3 regions of the Enterobacter roggenkampii genome follow, and region 2 is predicted to be linked to each of the others. Evidence: predicted binding sites of a transcription regulator. Region 2 holds the regulator's gene; each other region holds the start of a gene.

Region 1 (5,642 bases), 150 kb from region 2:
GCTCGCCACGCACTGGCCTCACGAGATTTCCGGCGGACAGCAGCAGCGCGTTGCCCTTGCCCGTGCGCTGGCCCAGCGTCCTTCACTGATGCTGCTGGATGAACCGTTCTCGGCGCTGGATACTGGCCTGCGCGCCATGACGCGTAAGGCCACGGCCGATCTGCTGGCCGAAGCGGGCGTGGCCTCGATTCTGGTTACTCACGATCAGAACGAAGCGCTCTCCTTTGCCACTCAGGTTGCCGTCATGCGTTCCGGACGCTTCACGCAGGTCGGGACGCCTTATGAGGTTTACACCCGTCCCGTTGACGAAGAGACGGCGCTGTTTCTTGGTGATGCGCTGATCCTGCCTGCGCAGCTCACCGCGGGCTACGCCCTCTGCGCGCTGGGTAAGGTGCCCACAGACAACCCGCTGGCGACAGGGCAGGGCAGAGTGATGCTGCGCCCGGAGCAGCTGAGCGTGACGGCATGCGCCTCACATGAAAGCCCGATCTCCATTCTTGATGTGGATTTTACCGGTCACCTGTCGACGCTCACCCTTGGGCTTACCGGACAGCCGCAGCCCGTCACCCTCAAGACCGTCAGCCAGCCAGGATGGAACCCGGGCACGGCGGTTCGCATTGATATTGCTGGCACCGCGCGTGTATTCGACTATTCTTAATATTCATTAATAATTTCATGCAATGGACTGTTATAAAAGAATTTTCCAGAATATATGGCATTTCCTGAGATTCTCTACCATGCTCATAAAACCTCACCATCATGTGTGAGGTTTTTCGTAGTTGCTGATTAATCTCAAGGAAAAAGGTTATGAAAAAGACGACTGCTATTTTGTTGGGAACGGCGTTACTGTTTACGACCAATGCTTTTGCTGCCCAACTGCTGACTAAAAATGAGTTCAAGAAAGTCGAGTCTCAGTATCAAAAAATCGGTACGGTAAGCACCTCAAATGAAGTATCGGTTGATGATGCAAAAAAAGAACTGATTGAGAAAGCCGATAAGCAAGGCGCGGATGTTCTGGTGCTCACCTCAGGGAACACCAACAATAAAATTCACGGTACGGCTAATATCTACAAGAAAAAATAACGTCACTGCAGCCACCCCATTTTGGGGTGGTTGTTCCTCATCCTGTCTCCCCACCTCTTCCTGTTGTTCGCGGTTACGCTTGCTAACGCACGGATAATGCGTATAGTTCTCATTTGCATTGCTATCAATACATTCTAAGGCCTGACAACGGGCTATTTTTGCGCGCACTTTCAAATGAGTTAACGATGAACAACACCAGAATACACAAAACGCTGCTGGCGCTCGCCGTTGGCGCGGTAACGCATTCCGCCTTCGCGGCGGACGATCAAAAAGAAGATACCCTCGTTGTGCACTCTGCACCGGTCAGCGATTTCAAACCCGGTGGGGACCAGCTGGTACCGGCCTTCCTTGACGGACAGGTGGCGAACGGCGGGCGTATGGGGATGCTCGGTCAGCAGAACGCCATGGACGTGCCGTTCAACATCATCAGCTATACCTCGAAGCTGGTGGAAGATCAGCAGGCGAAAACCATTGCTGATGTGGTCGCCAACGACGCGGGCGTACAGTTCGTTCAGGGGTACGGCAACAGCGCGGAAACCTACCGCATCCGTGGCCTGAAGTTCGACGGCGACGACATGACCTTTGGCGGACTGTCCGGCGTGCTGCCGCGTCAGGTGGTGGATACGCAGATGGTTGAGCGCATTGAGATCTTCAAAGGGGCAAACGCCCTGATGAACGGCGCGGCGAGCTCGGGCGTGGGCGGGATGATCAACCTTGAGCCAAAACACGCGGGCGAACTCCCGCAGGCGAAAGTGGGCGTCGACTACACCTCGGACTCCCAGATTGGCACCACGCTGGATGCGGGCCGTCGCTACGGCGACAGCGACCAGTTTGGCGCGCGGGTGAACCTGGTCCACCGCGAAGGGGAAACCGGCATACCGAACGACCGCCGCCGCACCACGCTGCTCTCCACCGGTCTGGATTACAAAGGCGACCGTTTCCGCACCTCGCTGGATCTGGGTTATCAGAAGAAAACCTTCCACGGCAGCCCGACCAGCGTCAATATTTCGGCGGTGGATTTCGTGCCCAAGCCGCCGAAAAACGATCGCAACTTCTCGCAGAAGTGGGCCTACAGCAACATCGAAAACGAATTTGGGATGTGGCGCAGCGAGTACGACATCACCGACGGCTGGACCGCCTATACCGGCCTGGGCGCGCAGCACGCGCACGAGGAAGGGATCTACAGCGCGCCGAAGCTGCTGGATAAAAGCGGTAAAGCAACGGTCAGCCGCCTTGATACCAACCGCATCAGCGATTCCGTCAGCGGCATGGCGGGCATTCGCGGTAATTTCAATACCGGCTTCGTCTCGCACAAGGTCAACGTTGGCTATTCTGCGATGACCAAAAATGAAAAGATCGCGTGGAAAATGTCGGCGACGAAGGATAACCCGACCACCAACATCTACCACAACACCGGCGTCGATATGCCGGACAGCACTAACTTCAACGGCTCCGGCGGCAAATACAGCGATCCGCTGACCAGCGGGCGCACCCGCACCCAGGGCTGGCTGCTGAGCGATACCCTGGGCGTGCTTGACGACAAGCTGCTGTTCACCGCAGGCGCGCGCCATCAGAAGGTGGTCGTTCGCGGGTATAACAAAGTTACCGGTGCGGAAAACGCGGCAGACGGTTTCGACGGCAGCCGCTGGATGCCAACCTACGGCGTGGTCTACAAGCCGTGGGAGGAAATTTCCCTCTACGCCAACCACACCGAAGCGCTGCAGCCGGGCAAAACCGCACCTAACACCGCCACCAACTACGGCCAGAGCACCGGCATTGTTCACTCTAAGCAGAACGAAGTGGGCGTGAAGGCGGACTTTGGCCGCGTGGGCGGATCGCTTGCGCTGTTTGAGATCAAGATGCCGTCGGCGATCCTCGATGCTAACAATCACTATGGCCTGGATGCCGAGCAGCGTAACCGCGGCGTGGAGCTAAACGTCTTCGGCGAGCCGATGCTCGGGATGCGCCTCAACGCCAGCGCCACCTGGCTGCAGGCGGAGCTGACCAAAACCAAAAACGGCGTAAATCAGGGCAACGATGCCATTGGTGTCCCGAACGTCTACGCCGTGCTGGGGGCAGAGTATGACATCAAGCCGATTGATGGCCTGACGGCGACCGCCCGCGTCAACCACTCTGGCGCGCAGTACGCCGATCTTGCCAACACCAAAAAGATCGACAGCTACACCACGCTGGATCTGGGGATGCGCTATCGCTTCGCGGTGAACCACAATGCAAACCAGATGACGGTGCGCGCGGGCATCGACAACGTGACCAATGAAAACTACTGGGCCAGCGTGGACGATTCCGGCACCTACATCACGCAGGGCGAGCCGCGTACCTTTAAGGTCTCGGTTGGCTACGAGTTCTAAGCGTTCCACCTCGTTATCCGGGGCAGGGACGCCCCACACCTCCGCCGTTGTGTTATAAAATTGTAATAAAAGCTTCTTAGACTGGTCGCCGACTCCTTACCTCTTGGCCAATGACAGGAAGCCGCTATGGGCAGACCCCTCAAATCCGTTTTTAAAAAAGAACATCGCGACGACATCGCTAACCGCAGCGCGAACCCGGTATTCTCCGAGGTGGCAGAGGTGTTCCTCTCCCGCCGTCGTTTTCTCCAGATGGGCGCCGTGGCGGGCGCTGCCGTTTCATTCCCCTTTCTGATCAAACCCGAAAATGCGATTGCCGCGGTATCAAAGCCTTCTGCACTGGCAAAAGCGGTTTCCCTGGGCTTTACCAGCATCGACGTCTCCACGGAAGATACGGTGAGGGTGCCGGAAGGCTATATCGCCCGCCCGTTTTATCGCTGGGGGGATCCGACGGGGCTCAAAAACAACATGCCGGCCTTTAAGCCGGATGCCAGCAACACCGCAGACGAACAGGCTGCGCAGGCGGGCATGCACCACGACGGCATGGCGTGGTTTAGCCTGCCGCAGGGGGAGCAAAACCCGGAGCATGGCCTGCTGGCAATGAACCATGAATACATCGACAACGGGATGCTGTTTACCGACGGTACGGCGAACTGGAGCCTCGACAAGGCCCGCAAGGGGCAGAACGCGATGGGCGTGTCGGTGGTGGAAGTGAAAAAATCGGGCAGCGACTGGCAGGTGGTTCGCCCGTCTTCGTATGCCCGCCGCATTACCGTCAATACGCCGATGCAGCTTACCGGCCCGGCGCGGCATCAGGACTTAATGAAAACCGCCGCCGACCCGCAGGGGGAGCGCGTGCTGGGCACCATGCAGAACTGCGCCAACGGCCATACGCCATGGGGCACCTATCTCACCTGCGAGGAAAACTGGTCGGATATTTTTGTCAAAAAAACCGATCTCAACCCGCTGGAAAAACGCTACGGGATCAGCGACAGCGATGAATCCTACCGCTGGAACGAGGTGGACGAGCGGTTCAGCGTTGATAAAACTCCTAACGAACCTAACCGCTTCGGCTGGGTCGTGGAGATCGATCCCTACAACCCGACCTCCACGCCGCGCAAGCACACCGCCCTGGGCCGCTTCAAGCATGAGGGGGCGGCCGTCACGCTTGCCGCCGATAGCCGCGTGGTGGTCTATATGGGGGACGACCAGAAGTTCGAGTACATCTATAAGTTTGTCTCGGACAAAAAATACGATCCCGCTAACCGTGAAGCCAATATGCAGCTGCTGACGTCCGGCACGCTGTACGTTGCCCGCTTCAACGAAGACGGGAGCGGCGACTGGCTGCCGCTGATCTTCGGGCAAAATGGTCTGGATAAGAGCAGCGGGTTTGAAAACCAGGGCGATCTGCTGATTAAAACCCGCCTGGCGGCAGACGCGGTGGGGGCAACGAAGATGGATCGCCCCGAGTGGATAGCGGTCGACCCGCACGCCAGCGGCAGCGTCTACTGTACGCTCACCAACAACAGCGATCGCGGGAAGGAGGGTAAGGCACCGGTTGATGCCGCCAACCCGCGCGCTAATAACGTGTTTGGTCATATTATGCACTGGCACGAAGAGGGGGCCGATCCTGCTGCCGCTCGCTTTAAGTGGGATATTCTGGTGATGGGCGGGCGGACCGACAGCGACGATCCAAAGGCTAAAGGTTCCATGCAGGGGGCGGCTTTCGGCAGCCCCGATGGCCTGTCGTTCGATCATCAGGGCGTGCTGTGGATCCAGACCGACGTCTCTTCCAGCACCATCAATAAGAAAGCCTACGAGGGGATGGGCAATAACCAGATGGTGGCCACCATTCCGGGCACCAACGAGTACCGCCGTTTCCTGACCGGACCGCGCGGGTGTGAAATTACCGGGATTGCGTTTACGCCGGATAACCGGACGCTGTTCATCAACATTCAGCATCCGGGGGAGGGCGGGGATGATATCACCGACCCTGCTAACCCTCGCGCTGTTTCCAACTGGCCAGACGTGAACCCGAACGGACGCCCGCGTTCCTCAACGGTGGTCATCGTCAAAGCGGACGGCGGGATCATCGGCTCATAACCTTGCATCGCCGGGGGCATGCCGTGCTCCCGGCGTTAAACTTGCTACCGCCAGCATGAAGTGTTAAAACGTGCCCCTTCTAAAAAAGAG
Region 2 (5,642 bases):
TGATAGCGGGCATGCAGCGACGTCAGCTGCTGGCGCAGCGTGCGGGACCTGGACTGCTGCTCCATGGCCGCACTGACCTCATCCGCCGTCAGCGTCAGCGCGTTTTCCGGCATCGCAGCCAGCCTGTTGCGTAATTCACCTATCCGCGCAGCAAGCGAGGCTAACTGCGTTTTATCACGGTTAAGCTGAGAGAACTGGGCGCGCCAGCCTGCAATCTCCTGGCCCAGCAGACGATAACGTTCGTGCTCCGTCAGCCACTGCGCCAGCGCCGTCAGTTCGGCCTGTAGCTGCTCGTGGTTACGCAGAGCGGTATTGCGAATACGTGAACGCAGCGCGGTTCTGGCTTGTAAGCGAGTATTTACTTCGATAATTCGCTGCTGCGTTTGTGCCAGACGCGCGGTTTGCTCCTGCTGATGCTCCCAGAGCGGGCGAAGCTGGGCGGCGGGCAGAGCGAGCTGGAGCTTTGCCAGCTCAGGCGCAGCGTCCGTCAGCGCCTGTTGCGCCTGCTGCTGCATTGCGGCGACGCGCTGTTGCTCGTGCGCAAGCTCATCATGGCGCGTAAGCCACTGAAAATGTTTCTGTTGGTTTTGCTGCTGTTCCAGCAGGGTTTTCTCTGCGTCAGTAAGTGACTGCAAACTTTGCTGTAACTGCTGCTGTTGTTCTTCGCTCAACAGCACGACGCCCGCCGCCTGCGCCTCGCACTTTTCAAGCACGCTGCGGGCCGCTTTGTGTTTCTCAAACACCATGGCGGAAATCTGACCGTAGATTTCGGTGCCGGTCAGCTCTTCCAGCAGCTCGGCGCGATCGCTCGGCTTGGCATTAAGGAAGGCGGCAAACTGCCCCTGAGAGAGCAGCATCGAGCGGGTAAAGCGCCCGTAGTCCAGCCCGGTGAGCGCGGCGGTTTGCTCCAGCTTATCCGTCACTTTGTCGGCCAGAATTTTGCCATCTTCGCAGCGCGCCAGCTCCACGCGCGGCGCCTGCAGGTTACCGTCCGGCTGGTTGCGCGCCCGGTTCTGGCTCCAGAAGGCGCGATAGGCGGTGCCTTTTACCTCGAACTCCACTTCCGCCAGACATTCGGCGGTGTCGCGGGTCATCAGGTCATTTTGCGCCTGGGAGACTTTATTCAGGCGCGGCGTTTCGTGATAAAGCGCCAGACAGATGGCGTCGAGCAGGGTGGTTTTACCTGCCCCGGTTGCGCCGGTGATGGCAAACAGCCCGTTGCTGGCAAACGGCTCAGCGGTAAAGTCAATTTTCCACTCGCCCTTGAGGGAGTTGAGATTTTTCAGGCGCAGGCTCAGAATTTTCATGCGTTTTCTTCCTCATCATTGAGCGCATGCAGGGTATGGCTGAACAGTTCGCTGAGCCTTGCGCGCTTCGCATCGTCAATCTCCTCCTGTGAGAGCCTGCGTTCAAATACCTCTTCGACCCCCAGTTCACTGAGCGTTTCGCGTTGAGCGCTTAGCAGAATTTTCTCGCGCTGCTCGCGGCTGCGGCGCACCAGCAAGACCTCTACCGGCAGGTCTTCGGTCAGCGCCTGGATTTTCCGCTGCATATCGTGCAGGTAGTCGTCGGTGGTGATTTCGATGTCCAGCCAGATGGGGGGATCTTGCTCGACGCCGCGCCACTGCTCCAGCTGGGCGGTGATGGCATCGAGATCGCCTTTCAGCACCGCCAGTGGCTGGGTAACGGGCACCTCCAGCGTGTCGACGGCGCTGAGTTTTCCGTCGGAGAAGGTCACCAGATGTACGGATTTGGCTTTGCCCGTTTCGTCAAAGCTGAGCGAAAGGGGCGAGCCGCAGTAGCGGATGTGCTCGCAGCCGCCGACGATCTGCGCCCGGTGGATGTGTCCGAGCGCAATGTAGTCGGCTGGCGGGAAGTGCTGCGCCGGAAAGGCATCCAGCGTGCCGATATAGATGTCACGCACGGCGTCACTTTTACTGGCCCCGACGGTGGTGAGGTGCCCGGTCGCAATCACCGGAATCGGCTGGTCACCGCGCAGGGCACAGGCTTCGGCGTGCTGCTGGCGGTAATAGTCGGCGATCGCCTGTAACAAATGCTGCTGCTTTTCCGCGCCCGACAGCCCCGCCTGGCTTTGCACGATGTCGCGCGGACGCAAAAAGGGAATCGGACACAGTACCGCCCCGGGCGACCCGTCGCGCTTTTTCAGGATCTGCGGGGCGTGCCCGGCGCTGGCGACGACGGTGGTATTGAGAAACGCCAGGATGTCGCGGGATTCGTTAAGCGTCGCGACGGAATCATGGTTGCCGGCGACAATCACCAGATGACAGCCGGTTTGCTGCAGATTCACCACGAAGCGGTTGTACAGCTCACGCGCATAGCTCGGCGGCGAGCCGGTATCAAAAATATCTCCCGCCACGATAATCGCGTCCACCTCATGCGTCCGGGCCGTTTCCAGCAGCCAGTTCAGGAACGCTTCATGTTCAGCCGCACGGCTTTTGCTGTAAAAATTTTGACCCAGATGCCAGTCCGAGGTGTGAAGTATGCGCATAGCTGATCCGTGGCAAAAAAGAGAAAGCAGGATTATAAACGTTCAGAGAAGGGAAAATAACCGCTGTAATAAAACAACAGTTTGCCATTTATAGTGGTACTGTTTTTCATAAATCTGTCATAAATCTGACGCATAATGGCGCCGAATTACAAACTTGTAACGTAAATAAGATAAGACAGGGCAAAGTATGGCGAGACGTATTCTGGTCGTAGAAGATGAAGCTCCAATTCGTGAAATGGTGTGCTTCGTGCTCGAGCAAAACGGCTTCCAGCCGGTTGAAGCGGAAGATTATGACAGCGCAGTGAACCAGCTGAATGAACCCTGGCCCGATCTGATTCTGCTGGACTGGATGCTGCCCGGCGGCTCCGGACTGCAGTTTATCAAACACCTGAAGCGTGAAGCGCTGACCCGCGACATCCCGGTTGTGATGCTTACGGCGCGCGGAGAAGAAGAGGATCGTGTGCGCGGTCTGGAGACCGGCGCGGACGATTACATTACCAAACCGTTCTCCCCCAAAGAGCTGGTGGCCCGCATTAAAGCCGTGATGCGCCGTATTTCGCCGATGGCGGTGGAAGAGGTGATTGAGATGCAGGGGCTGAGCCTTGATCCGACTTCTCACCGCGTGATGACCGGTGAAAATCCCCTCGACATGGGGCCTACCGAATTTAAACTTCTGCACTTCTTTATGACCCACCCGGAACGCGTGTACAGCCGCGAGCAGTTGCTGAATAACGTCTGGGGAACTAACGTGTATGTCGAAGACCGGACGGTTGACGTACATATCCGCCGCCTGCGAAAAGCGCTGGAACTGAGCGGCCACGATCGCATGGTGCAGACGGTCCGCGGCACGGGTTATCGTTTTTCTACCCGTTTCTGAACAATGACAGGAGTGTGACGCGTGCTGGAACGTCTGTCATGGAAAAGGCTCGTCTTTGAACTGATCTTATGCTGTATTCCGGCCTTCATTCTGGGGGCCTTTCTTGGACATCTGCCGTGGTTTCTGCTGGCGTCGGTCACCGGGCTGCTGATCTGGCATTTCTGGAACCTGCTGCGCCTCTCCTGGTGGCTGTGGGTTGACCGAAGCATGACGCCGCCGCCCGGAAGCGGCAGCTGGGAGCCGCTGCTGTACGGTCTGCACCAGATGCAGATGCGAAATAAAAAGCGCCGCCGCGAGCTGGGAAGCCTGATTAAGCGTTTTCGCAGCGGTGCGGAGTCGCTACCGGATGCGGTCATTCTGACCACCGAAGAAGGGACGATCTTCTGGTGTAACGGCCTGGCGCAGCAGCTGCTGGGCCTGCGCTGGCCGGACGATAATGGCCAGAATATCCTCAACCTTCTGCGTTATCCCGAGTTTACGCTGTACCTGAAAAAGCGTGATTTTACCCGTCCGCACAATCTCAAGCTCAATAACGGTCGCCATCTGGAGATCCGCGTGATGCCCTACAGCGATAAGCAGTGGCTGATGGTGGCGCGCGATGTCACCCAGATGCACCAGCTGGAAGGGGCGCGCCGCAACTTCTTCGCCAACGTCAGTCACGAATTGCGTACCCCGCTGACCGTGCTTCAAGGCTACCTGGAGATGATGCAGGAGCAAACGCTGGAAGGTGCGCCGCGTGAAAAAGCGCTGCACACCATGCGCGAGCAAACGCACCGGATGGAAGGCCTGGTGAAGCAGCTGCTGACGCTCTCGAAGATTGAAGCGGCACCCACGCTCGCGCTGAATGACACCATCGATGTGCCGATGATGCTGCGGGTCGTGGAGCGTGAAGCGCAGACGTTAAGCCACAAAAAGCATCACCTGACCTTTGAGGTCGACAACACGCTTAAGGTGCTGGGCAGCGAAGATGAACTGCGTAGCGCTATCTCAAACCTGGTGTATAACGCGGTAAACCATACGCCGGAAGGAACGGAGATCGTGGTGCGCTGGCAGCATATCCCAACGGGGGCCGAGTTTAGCGTGGAGGACAACGGGCCGGGGATCGCGCCGGAGCATATTCCGCGTCTGACCGAGCGCTTCTATCGCGTGGATAAAGCGCGATCGCGGCAGACGGGCGGAAGCGGCCTGGGGCTGGCGATTGTGAAACACGCGGTGAATCACCATGAAAGCCGTCTCGATATTCAGAGTACCCTGGGTAAAGGAACCCGCTTCAGCTTCGTGATCCCGGAACGATTAATTGCCAAAAAGATCGCCTGACGGCAGGTGTGTCATTTTACCTTTCCACGGGTCAGCCATCGCTGGCCCGTTTGCTTTGCAGTCAAGCGAAACGCGTGTGAATTTTATACGGCTGGCTGTTTTTTGTTCGCATGATTAGCCATGGGTTTTTCTTATAATTAGCGTATTGTGCTGGAGTGTATTTTCATGCTGGCATATTGTTCTGGTTTTACGATCCCACCTTGCCTTTAAACGTTATAAGCGTTTAAATTGCCCCCCAGATACTGTCAGACCGACTGTATTTGCGTGGTAAATCGAAAAACTATTCTTCTCCACGCCAGGACGGGAGCATATCCCGCTAAAATTGAGCAAATTTTCGGCTGTATCGTCCCGTCAGGGGCAGCGAAAATCTCAATGTTTTCAACACCACATCCACAGGCAGTAAGGTTTTATGACCCATCACTTAAAATCGCGTGACATCATCGCGCTGGGCTTTATGACATTTGCGCTGTTCGTTGGCGCAGGCAACATCATTTTCCCTCCAATGGTTGGCTTACAGGCGGGTGAACACGTCTGGACCGCCGCGTTTGGTTTCCTGATTACTGCCGTGGGTCTGCCGGTGCTGACCGTCATCGCGCTGGCGAAAGTCGGCGGCGGTGTGGATAGCCTCAGCACCCCGATTGGCAAAGTGGCGGGCGTTCTGCTGGCAACCGTATGCTATCTGGCCGTGGGTCCGCTGTTTGCCACCCCGCGTACCGCGACCGTTTCCTTTGAAGTGGGTATTGCTCCGCTGACCGGTGACGGCGCGATGCCGCTGTTCATCTACAGCCTGATCTACTTCGCTATCGTGATTCTGGTTTCCCTCTATCCGGGCAAGCTGCTGGATACCGTGGGTAACTTCCTGGCTCCGCTGAAAATTGTGGCGCTGATTGTTCTGGCGGTGGCGGCTATCGTCTGGCCTGCAGGCCCGATTAGCGACGC
Region 3 (5,642 bases), 1.0 Mb from region 2:
GTAAAAAATTAACCGTGTTTCTTCTTCGCGAAAATGACGCGCGCCAGAATGTTCAGCAACAGTACGCAAAGGGTAATGATCAGCACCCCGGCCCAGGCCAGCTGCTGCCATTCCGCGAAGGGGCTCATCGCAAATTTAAAGATCGTCACCGGCAGGTTGGCGATCGGCTGCATCATGTCCGTGCTCCAGAACTGGTTGGAGAGGGACGTAAACAGCAGCGGTGCCGTTTCACCCGCAATACGCGCCACCGCCAGCAGGATACCGGTCATGATCCCGGAGACCGACGCCTTCAGCGTAATCGCAGAGATCATCTTCCATTTTGGCGTACCCAGCGCGTAAGCCGCTTCACGCAGGCTGTCCGGCACCAGTTTTAGCATGTTCTCGGTGGTTCGAATCACAATCGGCACCTGCAGCAGCGCCAGCGCAATCACACCCGCCCAGCCGGAGAAGTGTTCCATCTGCGCCACCACGACGGTATAAACGAACAGACCCACGACGATAGACGGGGCTGACAGCAAAATATCGTTAATGAAGCGAATGACTTCCGCCAGCAAGGATTTACGACCGTATTCCGCCAGGTAGATACCCGCCATAATGCCCAGCGGCGTGCCGAAGACCGTGGCCCAGAGGATCAGCAATCCGCTGCCCGCCAGGGCATTCGCCAGGCCACCACCCGCCGTGTTCGGCGGCGGCGTCATTTCGGTGAACAGCGAGAGTGACATTCCGTCAATCCCGCGAACGACCGTTGAAAAGAGGATCCAGACAAGCCAGAACAGACCGAATGCCATCGTCGCCATAGAGAGCGTCAGGGCAATGCGGTTTTTCATGCGGCGTCTGGCCTGCATTTTGCGGCGGGATTCCGCCAGTTCAGCAGTAGCTTGCATTTCGAGAGTGGCCATTAGCGTGCTCCCTCATTTTTAGCGAGACGCATAATCATCAGCTTGGAAATCGCCAGAACAATGAAGGTAATAACGAACAGAATCAGACCCAGCTCCATCAGCGCCGCGACGTGCAGACCCGATTCCGCTTCCGCAAACTCATTCGCCAGTGCAGAGGTAATACTGTTACCCGGCATATAAAGCGACGCGCTGTCGAGCTGGTAGGTGTTACCGATGATAAAGGTAACCGCCATGGTTTCACCCAGCGCACGACCTAAGCCCAGCATCACGCCCCCGATCACCCCATTTTTGGTGAACGGAAGGACGATGCGCCAGATCACTTCCCAGGTGGTGCAGCCGATACCGTAGGCCGACTCTTTCATCATCACCGGCGTTTGTTCGAACACATCGCGCATCACCGCCGCAATGTACGGAATAATCATGATGGCGAGGATCACACCCGCCGCCAGAATGCCGATACCGAAAGCCGGGCCGGAGAACAGGGCCCCCACAAACGGAATGGCAGAGAGGACGTTACCCACCGGTTCCTGGAAGTACGTGGCGAACAGCGGCGCAAAGATAAACAGGCCCCACATGCCGTAGACGATACTTGGGATGGCCGCCAGCAGTTCGATGGCGATACCCAATGGGCGACGCAGCCAGCCCGGCGCCAGCTCCGTCAGGAACAGGGCGATACCGAAACTTACCGGAACCGCAATCAGCAGGGCGATGAACGAGGTCACCAGCGTGCCGTAAATCGGCACCAGTGCACCGTAGATATCGTTCGGCGCATCCCACTCTTTACTCCACAGGAAGGAGAAACCGAATTTCTGGATGCTCGGCCAGGAGGAGAAAATCAGAGACACGATAATGCCGCCCAGCAGCAATAGCACAATCAGCGCAGCCAGTTTGACCAGCGCGCTGAAAATCATGTCACCTTTTTTACCCGGAGGGTTAAATGCAGGCTTGGTTGCAGCCATAAATTACTCTTCTGTTTGAGACGTTTTTACGAATATGCCCGGTGGCGCTGACGCTTACCGGGCCTACAGAGTAAACCGTAGGGCGGGTAAGCGCAGCGCCACCCGCCATCTTCGTTAAATATATCCTGTTAGTACAGCGCTTTACCGCTGCTGTCTTTCACGTTGGTTTTCCATGCAGCGCGAATCTGCTCAACCACGTTGTCTGGCAGGGTGGCGTAATCCAGAGCGTTAGCCTGTTTGCCGCCGTTTTTGTATGCCCAGTCGAAGAATTTCAGCACTTCAGCGCCCTGTTCAGGTTTCTTCTGCTCTTTGTGCACCAGGATGAAGGTGGTAGAGGTGATTGGCCACGCTCCTTCGCCCTTCTGGTTAGTCAGATCCTGCGCGAAGGATTTGCTCCAGTCAGCGCCTTTGGCGGCGTTAGCAAAGTTCTCTTCGGTCGGGCTAACCGGTTTGCCGTCGGCAGACACCAGTTTGGTGTAGGACAGGTTGTTCTGCTTCGCGTACGCATACTCTACGTAGCCGATGGAGCCAGGCAGACGCTGTACGAACGCGGCGATACCGTCATTACCTTTACCGCCCAGACCGGTAGGCCAGTTAACGGTAGAGCCGGAGCCGACTTTAGATTTCCACTCTTCGTTCACTTTCGCCAGGTAGCTGGTGAACACGAAAGAGGTACCAGAACCATCCGCGCGGCGAACCACGGCGATGTTCTGAGAAGGCAGCTTCAGGCCTGGGTTGAGTTTGGCGATCGCTTCGTCATCCCATTTTTTGATTTTGCCCAGGTAGATGTCACCCAGGGTTTTGCCGTCCAGCACCAGCTCGCCCGACTTCACGCCCGGCAGGTTGATCGCCAGAACCACGCCACCGATCACGGTAGGGAACTGGAACAGGCCTTCCTGAGCCAGTTTGTCATCAGACAGCGGAGCATCTGATGCGCCGAAATCAACCGTGTTCGCGGTAATTTGTTTTACGCCACCGGAGGAGCCGATACCCTGATAGTTAACCTTGTTACCGGTTTCTTTCTGGTAGGTATCCGCCCATTTGGCATACACCGGCGCAGGGAAGGTTGCACCAGCGCCAGTCAGGCTTGCTTCTGCAAATACAGAGAACGCGCTCAGAGATAAGGTCGCGGCGACAACAGTTGCGACAGTGGTACGCATAACTTTCATAATGTCTCCTGCAAGATTTTCGTAAATCGTTGTTTAGTGGCTACGATGAGCAAAATAGGACAAACAGGTGACAGATAAATGTACGAATTATGACAGTTTTATGACAAAGAAAATTTAACTTAAAATTAAACAAAAAAAAGCTTAATTTTCATCTAGTTAGCCACTTTTATGACAGGTTGTTTTCAGAAATATTTTCTTTATGTGACACTGAAAAAAGTAGCTGAAGATGACAAATTGTCATTATTAAAAATGAGAAAGGATTGATGAAAAACAAACCAGGCAGGATAAAAAAGCTCCACCCGAAGGTGGAGCCTGAAGGGTTTATTCTACAGTGACCGATTTCGCCAGGTTACGCGGCTGGTCGACGTCGGTGCCTTTGATCAGCGCCACGTGATAGGCCAGCAGCTGCAGCGGAACGGTGTAGAAGATCGGCGCAATCACCTCTTCCACATGCGGCATCTCGATGATGTGCATGTTGTCGCTGCTGGCGAAACCGGCATCTTTATCAGCAAAGACGTACAGCACGCCGCCACGGGCGCGGACTTCTTCGATGTTGGACTTCAGTTTTTCCAGCAGTTCGTTGTTCGGTGCCACGACGATAACCGGCATATCCGCGTCAATCAGCGCCAACGGACCGTGTTTCAGCTCGCCTGCCGCATAGGCTTCAGCGTGAATGTAAGAGATCTCTTTCAGCTTCAGCGCGCCTTCCAGCGCAATCGGATACTGATCGCCACGGCCCAGGAACAGGGCGTGATGTTTGTCAGAGAAATCTTCCGCCAGAGCTTCAATGCGTTTGTCCTGAGAGAGCATCTGCTCAATACGGCTCGGCAGCGCCTGCAGACCGTGAACGATGTCATGCTCAACAGAGGCATCTTCACCTTTCAGACGCGCCAGTTTCGCCACCAGCATCAGCAGAACCGTCAGCTGAGTGGTAAACGCCTTGGTGGAGGCCACGCCGATTTCGGTACCCGCTTTGGTCATCAGCGCCAGATCGGATTCACGCACCAGCGATGAGCCCGGCACGTTACAGATGGCCAGAGAACCCAGATAACCCAGCTCTTTAGAGAGACGCAGCGCCGCCAGGGTATCTGCCGTTTCACCTGACTGGGAAAGGGTGATCATCAGGCTGTTACGACGCACGGCAGATTTGCGATAGCGGAACTCAGAGGCAATTTCCACGTCGCACGGCACGCCCGCCAGAGATTCAAACCAGTAGCGAGAGACCATACCGGAGTTGTAGGAGGTACCGCAGGCTACGATCTGAATATGCTCAACCTTGCTGAGCAGTTCGTTCGCGTTTGCGCCCAGCTCGCTCAGATCCACTTCACCATGGCTGATGCGCCCGGTCAGGGTGTTTTTGATGGCGTTTGGCTGCTCGTAAATCTCTTTCTGCATGTAGTGACGGTAAGCGCCTTTGTCGCCCGCGTCGTACTGCAGATTCGATTCGATCTCCTGACGTTTCACCTGCTCGCCTTTGGTATCGAACACGGTTACGCTGCGGCGAGTCACTTCGGCGATATCCCCCTCTTCGAGGAAGATAAAGCGACGCGTTACCGGCAGTAGTGCCAGCTGATCGGAAGCGATAAAGTTTTCACCCATGCCCAGGCCGATAACCATCGGGCTACCGGAACGCGCGGCCAGCAGCGTGGACGGGTCGCGGGAATCCATGATCACCGTACCGTACGCACCGCGTAGCTGAGGAATAGCGCGCAGCACCGCATCACGCAGCGTACCGCCCTGCTCAAGTTCCCAGTGCACCAGGTGAGCAATCACTTCGGTGTCAGTTTCAGAGACGAAGGTGTAGCCGCGCGCTTTCAGTGCTTCACGCAGCGGTTCGTGGTTTTCGATAATGCCGTTGTGCACGACCACGATGTGTTCAGACACATGCGGGTGCGCGTTGCCTTCAGACGGTTCGCCGTGCGTCGCCCAGCGGGTGTGCGCAATACCGGTTCCCCCGTGCAGCGGATGTTCTTCCGCGGCCTGGGCCAGCATCTGCACTTTACCGAGACGGCGCAGACGGGTCATATGACCTTCTGCATCGACAACAGCCAGACCGGCAGAGTCGTAACCACGGTATTCCAGACGACGTAAACCTTCGAGAAGGATTTCAGCAATATCACGCTGAGCAACTGCGCCAACAATTCCACACATAATTTTAGATTCCGAATTTAGGCATAATGCCTGCGTTGTCGCTGACCTGTATTTGCCCTTTCCGGGCGCCCCGAGCCTTGTAGAGAGTGGGGTTATTGTTATGGGTACTGCTTGTGGGGGGAGATATATGTTTATCTCCTCACCCGGGTTTGCCTGATGACGGCTACGCCTTATCAGGCCTACTCAATCGTAGGGCGGGTAAGCGTAGCGCCACCCGCCTTGTTGTTACTTCTTCTTCACAGGACGTTTCCAGCCCTGCTTGTGCACCTGCGGCACACGGCTTAATACCAGTTCGTTATCGGCGATATCGCGCGTAACGGTTGTCCCGGCGGCAATCGTTACGCCGTTACCCACGGTAACAGGCGCCACCAGTTGGGTGTCGGAACCGACAAACACATCATCACCGATGATGGTTTTAAACTTATTGGCGCCGTCATAGTTACAGGTGATTGTGCCTGCGCCAA

Evidence for each region. Region 2 encodes PhoB, which activates phosphate uptake and scavenging genes when phosphate is short. Its sites were predicted from a motif close to CTGTCATAAAACTGNCNNAT; they were not measured.
Region 1: a site for PhoB is predicted at 3,502-3,521, ahead of BFV67_RS05190 (PhoX family protein). Genes of this name have one in related genera too.
Region 3: a site for PhoB is predicted at 3,115-3,134, ahead of pstS (phosphate ABC transporter substrate-binding protein PstS). Genes of this name have one in related genera too.

Annotation. Positions count from the first base shown of each region.
Region 1 covers NZ_CP017184.1:1,121,622-1,127,263, forward strand. Annotated here, with positions in the region: gene BFV67_RS05175 (ABC transporter ATP-binding protein) at 1-658, shown strand, start outside; gene yahO (DUF1471 family periplasmic protein YahO) at 808-1,083, shown strand; gene BFV67_RS05185 (TonB-dependent receptor) at 1,269-3,452, shown strand; gene BFV67_RS05190 (PhoX family protein) at 3,579-5,552, shown strand.
Region 2 covers NZ_CP017184.1:973,196-978,837, forward strand. Annotated here, with positions in the region: gene sbcC (exonuclease subunit SbcC) at 1-1,307, opposite strand, end outside; gene sbcD (exonuclease subunit SbcD) at 1,304-2,509, opposite strand; gene phoB (phosphate response regulator transcription factor PhoB) at 2,697-3,386, shown strand; gene phoR (phosphate regulon sensor histidine kinase PhoR) at 3,408-4,703, shown strand; gene brnQ (branched-chain amino acid transporter carrier protein BrnQ) at 5,113-5,642, shown strand, end outside.
Region 3 covers NZ_CP017184.1:4,711,526-4,717,167, reverse strand. Annotated here, with positions in the region: gene pstA (phosphate ABC transporter permease PstA) at 9-899, opposite strand; gene pstC (phosphate ABC transporter permease PstC) at 899-1,858, opposite strand; gene pstS (phosphate ABC transporter substrate-binding protein PstS) at 1,987-3,027, opposite strand; gene glmS (glutamine--fructose-6-phosphate transaminase (isomerizing)) at 3,349-5,178, opposite strand; gene glmU (bifunctional UDP-N-acetylglucosamine diphosphorylase/glucosamine-1-phosphate N-acetyltransferase GlmU) at 5,404-5,642, opposite strand, start outside.